3 regions of the Salmonella sp. HY31 genome follow, and region 2 is predicted to be linked to each of the others. Evidence: predicted binding sites of a transcription regulator. Region 2 holds the regulator's gene; each other region holds the start of a gene.
The links. The regulator PurR, encoded in region 2, represses purine synthesis genes. The targets are predictions, from matches to a motif close to CANGCAAACGTTTGCNTG.

Region 1 (4,246 bases), 1.4 Mb from region 2:
GCCGGGAGCAACGCTCAGTATGCCGGGGATTGCGGGTATCGTGTTAACCCTTGCGGTCGCGGTTGACGCCAACGTTCTGATTAATGAACGTATCAAAGAAGAGTTGAGTAATGGCCGCACGGTACAGCAGGCGATCAACGAAGGCTATGCCGGCGCGTTCAGTTCCATCTTCGATGCGAACATCACGACGCTGATTAAAGTCATCATTCTGTATGCCGTCGGTACCGGGGCAATTAAAGGGTTCGCGATTACGACTGGTATCGGTGTGGCGACGTCGATGTTCACCGCGATTATCGGTACGCGTGCTATCGTAAACCTGCTATATGGCGGCAAGCGCGTCACTAAGCTGTCAATCTGAGGAGTGCGATGTGGCACAGGAATACACTGTTGAACAACTAAACCACGGCCGTAAAGTCTATGACTTTATGCGCTGGGACTACTGGGCATTCGGCATCTCCGGACTGTTGCTGATCGCGGCTATTGTCATTATGGGCGTGCGCGGGTTTAACTGGGGGCTGGATTTCACCGGTGGCACGGTGATTGAAATCACGCTGGAAAAACCGGCTGAAATGGACGTGATGCGTGAAGCGCTGCAAAAAGCAGGCTTCGAAGAGCCGCAGTTGCAGAACTTTGGCAGCAGCCACGACATTATGGTGCGTATGCCGCCAACCGAAGGCGAAACCGGCGGTCAGGTACTGGGCAGCAAAGTAGTGACGATCATTAATGAAGCCACCAACCAGAATGCGGCCGTGAAGCGTATTGAATTCGTGGGGCCAAGCGTGGGCGCCGATCTGGCGCAAACCGGCGCCATGGCACTGCTGGTGGCGTTGATCTCTATCCTCGTTTATGTCGGTTTCCGCTTTGAGTGGCGACTGGCGGCAGGGGTGGTTATCGCGCTGGCGCATGACGTGATCATTACGCTGGGAATACTGTCGCTTTTCCATATCGAGATTGACTTGACCATTGTGGCATCGTTGATGTCGGTGATCGGTTACTCGCTGAACGATAGTATCGTGGTCTCTGACCGTATTCGTGAAAACTTCCGCAAAATCCGTCGCGGAACGCCTTACGAAATCTTTAACGTGTCGCTAACCCAGACGTTACACCGTACGTTGATTACCTCCGGTACGACGTTAGTGGTGATTCTGATGCTGTACCTCTTCGGTGGTCCGGTACTGGAAGGCTTCTCGTTGACAATGCTGATCGGCGTTTCTATCGGTACGGCATCTTCTATCTATGTCGCATCGGCGCTGGCGCTGAAACTCGGTATGAAGCGCGAGCATATGCTGCAGCAGAAAGTCGAAAAAGAAGGGGCGGATCAGCCGTCTATTCTGCCGTAAACAGGCTTTGATGCCACACTCTACATCCCGGTCAGAATGACCGGGATTTTTTCTATATGCCTCCAGCACGAAAAGATGACGTAACTGTCTCTTCTTTTCGGGGATTGCCAAAAACCCGGCTTCGCGGGAAACTGTGTATAACCCTTTCTATTATCCAGGTATCTGACATGGCGATTATCCCTAGAAATTATGCGCGGCTGGAAAGCGGCTATCGTGAAAAGGCGTTGAAACTGTTCCCGTGGGTGTGTGGACGTTGTTCCCGTGAGTTTGTGTATTCAAATCTGCGTGAATTAACGGTGCATCATATCGATCACGACCATACCAATAATCCGGAAGACGGCAGTAACTGGGAACTGCTGTGCCTCTACTGCCACGATCATGAACATTCCAAATATACCGAAGCCGATCAGTACGGTTCGACGGTCATTGCCGGGGAAGATGCGCAAAAAGATTTCGGTGAGGCGACCTGGAACCCGTTTGCCGATCTGAAGGCGATGATGAATAAGAAGAAGTGAGAACAAAGATGCCGGAGCGCAGTCTGTCCGGCATGTTATGGTTAATACGCCGGAGATTTCCGGCGTATTACGCGAATCAGAAGTTGTAACCCACGACCAGGTAGCCGCCCCAGCCGGTAGATTTCGCGCTGAAATCGCCGTCGCCCCAGTTCAGTTTTGCGCCATTCTGCCACTGTCCGCCGTTATGGAAGTAACGCGCGACGACCGAGTAATGCCAGTGATCGTAGTTCAGTGCCAGGATATGGCTGGAAGCGATCGAGTTGCTGGTACGGTTCGGATCGTCGCCTAAATCAGATCCCCAGTCAAAGTTGGTAAAGCCGATATAGCTCAGTTTACCGCCCCACAGATCGGTGATGGGGACGAAGTATTTCACTTTGAAACGGTAGCCGTCCCATTCGTTTTCATTGGAAGCGCCGTAGTTTTGCCACTGATATTTTGCATACACGTTCAGCGACAGGCCCATCGGCAGACCGGTGTCGATATCGGTCCCCAGCCCCATATACCACGTGCTCTGACGACCGGCTTTGTTATCGCCCATATCGTAGATGTAGTTGTTGGCGAAATACCACTCTTTAAACGGGCCGAAACCCAGGTTGACGCCGGTCAGTTTATCAATTGAGAAACGCGGTTCGATCTCCATGAACATCGGGGAGCCGTCATCCCATGCGCCTTTATCGTTGCCGTTGCCCCAATCGAAGGTTTTGGGAATATCGATATAGCCGTAGAAATCAAACCAGTCTTTTTTGGCAAAAGCTTCATATTCCAGATAGACGTCGTTGTTCAGCTTCGGCGAGAAGCGGGTATGGTAGCTGCCTACTACGTTTACGCTCTGATGCCACCAGTCGGAAAGATACTGCGGCTGATCGTTTTCTGCTGCGTTAACAGTAAAAGATGAGGTGAGCGCCAGCGCTGCGCTGGCTGCGAGTAAAGTTTTTTTCATATGTATGCCACTGTTTGAAATCCCTTACGGGAGTGAAAAAAGCGCAATTTGCGTTTCTAAATATTTCGTGTTTCTGCGGACCCTATTATAAAAATCATTGCTCACAAAAATATGTCTTGTTTCACATATCTATCATTTACGTAATCGATTGCGTTCACGTTTGCGCATTTTAGGCGCGATAAGGGTAGTAGCTTTCATAAATATTTACAATACGTGCTATAAATGCCGAAAATGTCAGAAGGACAACAAAAGAGCGTGAAGCGTGTTGCGGAACGCACAAAACGCTCCGCCAGAACGTTTATTGATTAACAGGCTGAATGTCATGGATGCGAATAAAACCTAACCGCGCCGGTGTGATTCCCTTCAACTGTAACGAAATATTGACATCACTGGGCGCCAGCAAGCTGGCAGGCGCATTTACCAGAAGGCTCTGCGCATTCACCTCTTGATAGTTCTCCGTAGTGCCCTGAATCTGCCCATACTCTACGGTAGCGCTGAATGCCGGAAGCGGATCGTGGGACTCGCCCTGAATGCGTAACGTTGCCAGGGCACCGTCAGTGACAGGCGTAACTTCCAGCAATGTCATACGTAGCGTACCGATCTGACTCTCCAGCCGGGCAGGCGTATTGGCGCCAGGCAACAGATAGACGCCGCGGGTTGAATCTGCATTCAGCTTATTTTGTTGGGTAATTTTTACCGTTTCCTGATTCAGTTGGTTCATCTCTTTATTCAGAGTGCTAATGCTTTGATGCATCTGGCGAACCTCGCTCTGCGGCGCGCAGGCGGTCAGGCTCAAGAGACTTCCCACCAGGAGAACTCTTAGGTAACGTCTTGTCATGTCGATCATTTCCTTCATGGTCCGATAGCGTAATGGTAGTGTGCTATACGAACAAAGGCACCGATCCTTTATCTCAAAAGCGCTCTGCCTTTGTTGTCGCGCCAGTTCAGGGTAAAATAGCGTTTTCTAAGTCACCTGGTCAGGACGCCGTATGCATTGCCCATTTTGTTTCGCCGTAGATACCAAAGTCATTGACTCTCGTCTTGTAGGCGAGGGCTCGTCCGTACGCCGCCGTCGGCAGTGCCTGGTTTGTAATGAACGCTTTACGACCTTTGAAGTGGCTGAACTGGTCATGCCGCGCGTGATAAAAAGTAACGATGTGCGCGAACCCTTTAATGAGGATAAGCTGCGCAGCGGCATGTTGAGAGCGCTGGAAAAAAGGCCCGTCAGCGCGGATGATGTTGAAATGGCGTTGAACCATATTAAGTCACAATTACGCGCCACTGGGGAGCGTGAAGTTCCCAGCAAGATGATTGGCAATCTGGTCATGGAGCAGCTGAAAAAACTCGATAAAGTCGCGTATATTCGCTTTGCCTCCGTCTATCGCAGTTTCGAAGATATCAAAGACTTTGGCGAAGAAATCGCTCGCCTACAGGACTAAGCCATGCAGGAT
Region 2 (4,246 bases):
GCCTGCCATGAGAAATGCGTCAGTATCCAGCTTCCCAGTAAGGGCGCAAGCGCCGGGGATAATCCTACCAGTGGCATGATAGTGGCGAAGATACGATTAATTTTTTGCGAAGGATAATAATCGGTCACCAGCGCTTGCCAGATTACCGTTGCCGCACAAACGCCGACGGCCTGCACAAAGCGTAGCGTCAGCAGTGCTGCCGCGCTTTCTACCCACAGCATCCCCAGACTTCCGAGCGCAAAGATGGATAACCCCAGCAGTAAAATCGGTTTACGGCCATAACGATCCGATAGCGGTCCCCAGAGTAGTTGTGCGACGGCAAAGCCAGCTAAAAACAGGCTGAGGCTGGCGCTGACAGCGGCAGCAGGCGTTTGTAAATCCGCCTGTATGGCGGCAAACGCGGGCAGGTACATGTCCGTAGCCAGAAACCCCAGCACGCTAAGACCGGCTAACCAGACTAAAAAACCTTTTCCAGGTTGCATATTTGTTTCTCTTTCTTATCAGACAGACATTGTCGCAGAGTGTAGGGAGTGAAATTACGGTTGTGAAACGTTAATATTTGTCCAGTGAATTCAAAATTTTTGTAGGCAAATTATGTGGTCGGAATACTCGCTTGAAGTGGTTGACGCCGTGGCGCGCAATGGCAGTTTTAGCGCGGCGGCGCAGGAACTGCACCGTGTGCCTTCGGCAGTCAGTTACACCGTTCGTCAGTTAGAGGAGTGGCTGGCCGTACCGCTTTTTGTACGACGTCACCGTGATGTTGAACTTACGCCTGCTGGCGTCTGGTTTTTAAAAGAAGGGCGTTCTGTTATCAAAAAAATGCAGATCACTCGTCAACAGTGTCAGCAAATTGCTAATGGCTGGCGCGGGCAGTTGGCTATTGCGGTGGATAATATCGTCAGACCAGAACGTACCCGGCAGATGATCGTCGATTTCTATCGCCATTTTGACGATGTGGAACTGCTGGTTTTTCAGGAGGTGTTTAACGGCGTCTGGGACGCGCTCTCCGACGGGCGAGTCGAACTGGCTATTGGGGCGACGCAGGCGATTCCGGTAGGGGGACGTTATGCTTTTCGGGATATGGGTACCCTGAGCTGGAGTTGCGTAGTGGCAAGCGATCACCCGCTGGCGGCGATGCCGGGACCGTTAAGCGATGATACCCTGCGCAACTGGCCGTCGCTGGTCAGAGAAGATACCTCGCGAACCTTACCGAAACGGATTACCTGGTTGCTGGATAACCAAAAAAGGGTTGTAGTACCGGACTGGGAGTCATCGGCAACCTGCCTGTCAGCAGGATTATGCGTGGGAATGGTGCCGACGCACTTTGCCCGACAGTGGATAGACAGCGGAAAATGGGTGGCGCTGACGTTAGAGAATCCGTTTCCCGATGCGGCCTGTTGCCTGACGTGGCAGCAAAACGAGGCCTCGCCCGCGCTGGCATGGCTGCTGGATTATTTGGGCGATAGCGAAACGTTGAATCGGGAGTGGTTGCGGGAGCCTGAAGAGGCTCCCGACAGCGGGGATTAACGTCGATAGTCGCGGAACGGGCCGTCAGCGACCGAGCGACGCTCAACCAGGCGTGGATGAACTTCAATAGACTGTGACTCTTCGCGCTTATTGACGATGCGATCCAATAGCATATTAAATGCGGTTTCGCCTAAAGAGTCTTTGGGCTGGTGAATCGTCGTCAGCGCCGGGGTAAAGAAGCGGGCGTTACGCACATTGTCATAACCGATCACCGAAACGTCCTGCGGTACGCGAAGCCCCATTTCGTCTGCCGCGCAAAGCGCGCCCATCGCCATAATATCGCCGCCGCAGAAAACGGCGGTAGGGCGATGTGACTGCGATAAGATTTGCTGCATCGCGTGGTAACCGGACTCCGGCTCGAAGTCGCCCTGAACAATCCAGTTGTCTGGCACGTTGATCAGCGCCTCCTCCATTGCCTTCATGAAGCCTGCCAGCCGACCCGCGCCGGTGTTGCGCTCCAGCGGACCGGGAATAACGCCGATATCCCGGTGACCGCGCTCAACCAGATAACGACCCGCCATATAGCCGCCTGCAAAGGCGTTATCAATCACCGTATCGGTAAAATCGGCCTTCGCTTCACCCCAGTCCATCACCACCATCGGAATATGGCGATACTCTTCCAGCATGGAAAGCAGAGGTTCCGGGTACTCAGAACACATCACCAGCAGGCCATCCACGCGCTTTTGCGCCATCATGGACAGGTAGGCGCGCTGTTTTTCCAGGTTATTCCAGGCGTTGCCCAAAATCAGCGTATAGCCTTTCTGAAAGCAGTTTTTTTCAACCGCCTCGATAATTTCTGCAAAATAGGCCGCTTCGCTGCTGGTCGCCAGTAAGCCTATCGATTTGGTATGGTTGACCTTCAGGCTACGCGCGACGGCGCTGGGAGAGTAGTGCAGCTCTTTAATCGCTGCCCAGACCGCGTTACGCGTTTCTTCAGCGACAAAACGCGTTTTGTTGATTACGTGTGATACAGTTGTAGTGGAAACGTTTGCTCGTTTCGCTACATCTTTAATTGTTGCCATTACATTTCACTCCAGACCCTCGCTAAGCTCCTGAGAAACGCCAGGTAAACGTTTGCCTACACACACCCTAATCGCAACGTCAGGGTTGCGGCATGCCGGAAAAACGACACGGAACGTCAGGAAGGGGTCAATGGCCGTTACGCTAATTCAGTAAGCCTGGAATTTTGTCTGATCTTGAGGAAAAGGGGAAGCGTTAAAAACAGTTATCAATATAAAACATGAGAGATTTTTGTGCGGGAATGTGCAAAAATGCGCTATATCACTTTTTGTGTGGGAATAAAAAGGAGAAAACTTGATGAGTACCGACCTGAAATTTTCGTTGATCACTACGCTTATTGTTCTGGGCTTGATTGTCGCAGGTGGATTAACGGCCGCTCTGCACTGATTCCCTCTCTTCTGAGGGAGGGCGTTTCCTCTATTCTATCCCTCTCTAAAACGCAGAAGGCGTACCTTCTGCGTGCTCAGACTTATGCGGCGAGATTTTTCGCGACAAATTCCCAGTTAACCAGCGCCCAAAAATGCTCCAGATAGTTTGGACGGGCGTTGCGGTAGTCGATGTAATACGCGTGTTCCCACACATCAACCGTCAGCAGCGGCGTCGCATCTGTGGTCAGCGGCGTACCGGCATTTGAGGTAGAGACGATAGCCAGTTTGCCATCAGCGCCTTTTACCAGCCATGTCCAGCCGGAACCAAAGTTTTTGATAGCGGCATCTGTGAACTGCGTTTTAAATTCCGCGAAGCTGCCAAAAGATGCCGCGATAGCATCAGCCAGTTTCCCGGTCGGTTCGCCGCCAGCATTTGGTGCCAGGCAGTTCCAGTAGAACGTATGGTTCCACACCTGAGCGGCGTTATTAAAGATGCCGCCTTCGGAAGCACGCACGATCTCTTCCAGCGATTTGCCTTCAAACGCCGTGCCTTTGATCAAATTATTAAGATTGGTCACGTAAGTCTGATGATGTTTGCCATAGTGATATTCCAGCGTCTCAGCAGAAATATGCGGCGCCAGAGCATCTTTGGCATACGGTAATGCAGGTAATTCGAACGACATTGCTTCTCTCCTTATTATTAATATTGCGCACGCACAATAACCCTGGTGCGCGTAAGGATAGGGTAGCAAATTGAGCGGGGGCGCAAAAGAAGAAGTTATCCTGTCGTTAAACGACAGGATAAAATATTAGCGAATTGTTTTAGGGGTCATCACCCGGCGGGCGCCGACATAATGGCGCTGCCAGTATTCTTCGTTCAGCGAGGTGATCTTAATTTCCTGACCGCTGCGCGGAGACTGGATAAACTTACCGTTGCCGACATAGACGCCAACGTGATCGGCGGTGCCGCGCCCCTGCGTACGGAAGAACACCAGATCGCCGTTTTTCAACTCGCTGCGCTCAATGGGCGCCGCGTCACGCAGGTGATACATCTCATTCGCCGTTCGGGGGATACGGATCTTCACTAAATCTTTATAGGCATAATAAACCAGACCGCTGCAATCAAAACCGGTGCGCGGCGACGCGCCTCCCCAGTGATACGGCTTACCAATCTGATTCATGAGCTTGGACATCGCGGTTTTCGTCGCTTTTTGTACTTTAGTCCGATGCGCATCGGCAATAGAGAGCGGCAATGTTCCTTTCCCCTTCACGCAGTGCGGCTTACGGCCTTTACGCGTCGTGCATTTTTCCGTCACGTCGAGGGCGGCGAT
Region 3 (4,246 bases), 1.2 Mb from region 2:
GGGTTCACGGCGAACTGGACGTTGGAACCGCCAGTTTCGACGCCGATTTCACGCAGTACCGCCATCGAGGCGTTACGCATGATTTGATACTCTTTATCGGTCAGGGTCTGGGCTGGCGCCACGGTGATGGAGTCGCCGGTGTGAATGCCCATCGCATCGAAGTTTTCGATAGAGCAGACGATGATGCAGTTGTCGTTTTTATCACGCACCACTTCCATCTCGTACTCTTTCCAGCCAATCAACGATTCATCAATCAGCAGTTCGTTGGTTGGGGAAAGGTCCAGGCCGCGTTCACAAATTTCTTCGAACTCTTCGCGGTTGTAGGCGATACCGCCGCCGGTGCCGCCCATGGTAAAGGACGGACGGATGATGCACGGGAAACCCACGTCAGCGGCAACCGCCAGCGCTTCTTCCATGGTGTGCGCGATACCGGAACGCGCGGTGTCGAGACCAATTTTCTTCATCGCGATATCGAAGCGACGACGGTCTTCGGCTTTATCAATTGCATCCGCCGTCGCGCCAATCATGGTCACGCCGAACTCTTCCAGCACGCCCTGCCGCTCCAGCTCCAGCGCGCAGTTCAGCGCCGTCTGGCCGCCCATCGTCGGCAGCACCGCATCCGGGCGCTCTTTTTCAATGATTTTGCGCACCACTTCCCAATGAATCGGCTCAATATAGGTGGCATCGGCCATTTCCGGGTCGGTCATGATGGTCGCCGGGTTGGAGTTCACCAGGATAACGCGATATCCCTCTTCGCGCAGCGCCTTACACGCCTGAGCGCCGGAGTAGTCAAACTCACACGCCTGACCGATAACAATCGGGCCCGCGCCCAGAATCAGGATGCTTTTTATGTCTGTACGTTTTGGCATGGTCTTAATACTCCTGATTACTTAGCGGTTTTACGGTATTGCGCGATAAGCTCGATAAAGTGGTCGAATAGCGGTGCGGCGTCGTGCGGGCCAGGGCTGGCTTCCGGATGGCCCTGGAAACTGAACGCCGGTTTATCGGTGCGGTGAATGCCTTGCAGCGTGCCATCGAACAGGGATTTATGGGTCACTCGCAGGTTGGCGGGCAGCGTCGCCTCATCCACCGCAAAGCCGTGGTTCTGCGCGGTGATCATCACCACGTTTCGGTCCATGTCTTTTACCGGATGGTTGCCGCCATGATGGCCGAACTTCATCTTAACGGTCTTCGCCCCGCTCGCCAGTGCCAGTAGCTGATGACCAAGACAGATGCCAAATAGCGGAATATCGGTCTGGAGGAATTTCTCAATCGCCTCGATGGCGTAGTCGCACGGCGCCGGGTCGCCAGGGCCGTTCGACAGAAAGATGCCGTCCGGGTTCATTTTCAGCACCTCTTCGGCAGAGGTTTGCGCCGGAACGACCGTCAGGCGGCAGCCGCGGTCCACCAGCATGCGCAGGATGTTGCGCTTGGCGCCGAAATCGTAGGCCACCACGTGGAACGGCAGGTCATCCTCAGATTTCGCTTCCGGTAACCCCTCTTTCAGCGTCCAGCTACCCTGCGTCCAGCGGTAGGCTTCCGCAGTGGTCACTTCTTTCGCCAGATCCATACCGTTAAGTCCAGGAAATGCTTTCGCTTTTTCCAGCGCCAGCTTCGCATCCGGGTTATCGCCGGCAATGATGCAGCCGTTCTGGGCGCCTTTCTCACGTAGCAGTCGGGTCAGCTTGCGGGTATCGATATCGGCAATCGCCACAATGTTATGGCGTTTGAGGTAAGAAGAGAGGTCTTCTGTGTTACGGAAGTTGCTGGCAATCAGCGGCAGATCGCGAATCACTAAACCTTGCGCATGAACCTGAGAGGATTCTTCATCGGCTTCATTGGTGCCGACATTACCAATATGGGGATAAGTAAGAGTGACGATTTGGCGGGAATAGGAAGGATCAGTGAGGATTTCTTGATAACCGGTCATTGAAGTATTGAAAACGACTTCCCCAACCGCCGAACCTGTTGCCCCAATGGCCCGACCGTGAAACTGGGTTCCGTCTTCCAGAACCAATAGCGCTGACTTAATCAAAACACCCTCCAGAAAATATTCACTCACTTTATTTGCATATTAATTCATTCAGTCAGTATGAAGCAATGCAAATTTGCTTACCCGTGGATTTCTGGCAAACGGCGGCATTCTGAAGTTAAGCCAGATAAAAGTCAACTTAAAGAGGGTGTTTTTTATGTTATTTTGTACATTATAAGTAAGTTATTCGGTTTAACAGGCAAAAAGTTCAACTAAGTAACGATAGAAAACGCTTGCGCTTGCTTGAGTTAACAAAAAATTGCATGGCATGATAAAAAGTGGACCAAATGGTCAAATTTCACATTAAATCAACAAAAAACAACAACAATAAATAATTTAATGGCAATTACATCAAATAAATTACGAAAAAGACAAAACAAAGACAGTTAATATAAAAAATAACTTAAAAATCAATTAATTACCTGAATAAATAACAAAATAAAAACATCGAAAAACCATAAAAAACAACAAGTTAATATAACATTTTAAGACTTAAAATCATAAAATGAAGATATAAGCTATTTTTATTTAAGACAGGCGCATACGATTGGACCACAACCAGCCTCACTACAGCGTAAAAAAGATAACCTATTGAGATAAAAGAGATAAAACAACATCACCTTAAGAATGAATGTGACCCACATCACAAAATCTTACCTCCCGGCAGGCCATCATAGCTTTCGTTCGCTTTATCACATTCTTTTAATTCAATAACTTAAGGAAAAAACATGTCTACTGAAGGCAATATTATTATCGATGGCGGTTTTGAAGAGGGGTTTGATGGCTGGGTACTGTCATCGCAGTCATCCATATTTGTCGAAGATGGCGCAACAGGAAATAACCACTTTTGTCGAATCGAGCCCACTAATACCATTACGCAATACTTTACCATTGAGCCCGAAACCACCTATCGACTGACTCTCGCCGTCAGAGGCGAGGCGAAGGGAAACGTCACTATTTCTCAGACTTATCCAGTCCATACCTCTTTTATCTCTGACATTAATACTAACTTAAATGCGGAATGGCACAGGGAAGAGTATGTCTTCACAACCAGCGCTGATACTGGTCGTACCGCGTTCAGGATTTCCGTTCCGTGGAACAGCGCCAACACCCCAATGGATATCGATCTTATCAGCCTGGTCGAGGTGCCTTTTGAATACAGTAAACCGCTGTGGGTGAATATGACTAACGTCAGTTCAAGCAGTAACTTTTTCCAGTTGAACGTCATGACCCGTACTGATGCGCCTGAGGGGCAAATTAACCGCATTTATTGTAATGGCAATTACGTCGCGCAGATGGATGCCATTGGCCCGGATGACTTTAACCAAACCGGCGGCTATTCCAGCTTTGCTGCCGGCGATGTATTCCAGTTCCGCGCCTATAACAGCCTTACCGGAAAAGAGTATTTACTCTGTGAAACCACCTATGAACAGCTTACTGCGAGCGGTGTTTTCAATATTGAATAACCCTCCACGCTTATTTACCAGTAAACATTTTATTAATTCTATTTAAAAGAAATATCTCGTGGCTGGGATTAACAATATTATTATTGATGGTTCCTTTGAGGATGGTTTAACAGAACAGTGGCAAATTGGCTCACTGGTTGAGCTACAAAAAACAAAAGGGCAATAATATATTGCCCTTTGTAATCAATTCATCTTGATTACCATAACCACATCACGAAGGTATTTAGTCCTTATAATACATCCAGGCCCAGCACATCCCGCATGTCAAATAGCCCATTTTTCTTCGTTTTTAGCCATAATGCCGCTCGCAATGCGCCATTTGCAAAAGTCATGCGGCTGGAAGCTTTATGCGTAATCTCTACGCGTTCGCCAATATCGGCAAACATCGCGGTATGTTCGCCGACGATATCACCCGCCCGAACGGTTGCAAAGCCAATCGTTCCCGGCACGCGCTCGCCGGTATGCCCTTCCCGGCTGTATACCGCACAGTCTTTCAGATCTTTATTCAGCGCATGGGCAATCGCCTCTCCCATCGCCAGCGCGGTTCCTGACGGCGCATCAACTTTGTGACGATGATGCGCTTCGATAATCTCAATATCGCTATAGTCGCCCATCACTTTCGCCGCTTTTTCTAGCAGTTTAAGCATCACATTGACGCCAACGCTAAAGTTAGCCGCAAAAACAATGGCGATCTCCTGCGCGGCGTCGCGGATAGCCTGTTTACCGGCTTCATCAAAACCGGTGGTGC

Region 1: a site for PurR is predicted at 2,933-2,950, ahead of ACE15A_RS16880 (nucleoside-specific channel-forming protein Tsx). Genes of this name have one in related genera too.
Region 3: a site for PurR is predicted at 2,127-2,144, ahead of carA (glutamine-hydrolyzing carbamoyl-phosphate synthase small subunit). Genes of this name have one in related genera too.

The regions. Positions count from the first base shown of each region.
Region 1 covers NZ_CP170479.1:3,547,039-3,551,284, reverse strand. The annotation lists gene secD (protein translocase subunit SecD) at 1-358, shown strand, start outside; gene secF (protein translocase subunit SecF) at 369-1,340, shown strand; gene yajD (HNH nuclease YajD) at 1,508-1,855, shown strand; gene ACE15A_RS16880 (nucleoside-specific channel-forming protein Tsx) at 1,932-2,795, opposite strand; gene ACE15A_RS16875 (DUF3251 domain-containing protein) at 3,094-3,633, opposite strand; gene nrdR (transcriptional regulator NrdR) at 3,785-4,234, shown strand; gene ribD (bifunctional diaminohydroxyphosphoribosylaminopyrimidine deaminase/5-amino-6-(5-phosphoribosylamino)uracil reductase RibD) at 4,238-4,246, shown strand, end outside.
Region 2 covers NZ_CP170479.1:2,117,603-2,121,848, forward strand. The annotation lists gene punC (purine nucleoside transporter PunC) at 1-482, opposite strand, end outside; gene punR (DNA-binding transcriptional activator PunR) at 595-1,527, shown strand; gene purR (HTH-type transcriptional repressor PurR) at 1,524-2,549, opposite strand; gene ACE15A_RS10015 (YnhF family membrane protein) at 2,845-2,934, shown strand; gene sodB (superoxide dismutase [Fe]) at 3,017-3,598, opposite strand; gene ACE15A_RS10025 (C40 family peptidase) at 3,725-4,246, opposite strand, start outside.
Region 3 covers NZ_CP170479.1:930,372-934,617, reverse strand. The annotation lists gene carB (carbamoyl-phosphate synthase large subunit) at 1-869, opposite strand, end outside; gene carA (glutamine-hydrolyzing carbamoyl-phosphate synthase small subunit) at 887-2,035, opposite strand; gene ACE15A_RS04375 (hypothetical protein) at 2,761-3,498, shown strand; gene dapB (4-hydroxy-tetrahydrodipicolinate reductase) at 3,729-4,246, opposite strand, start outside.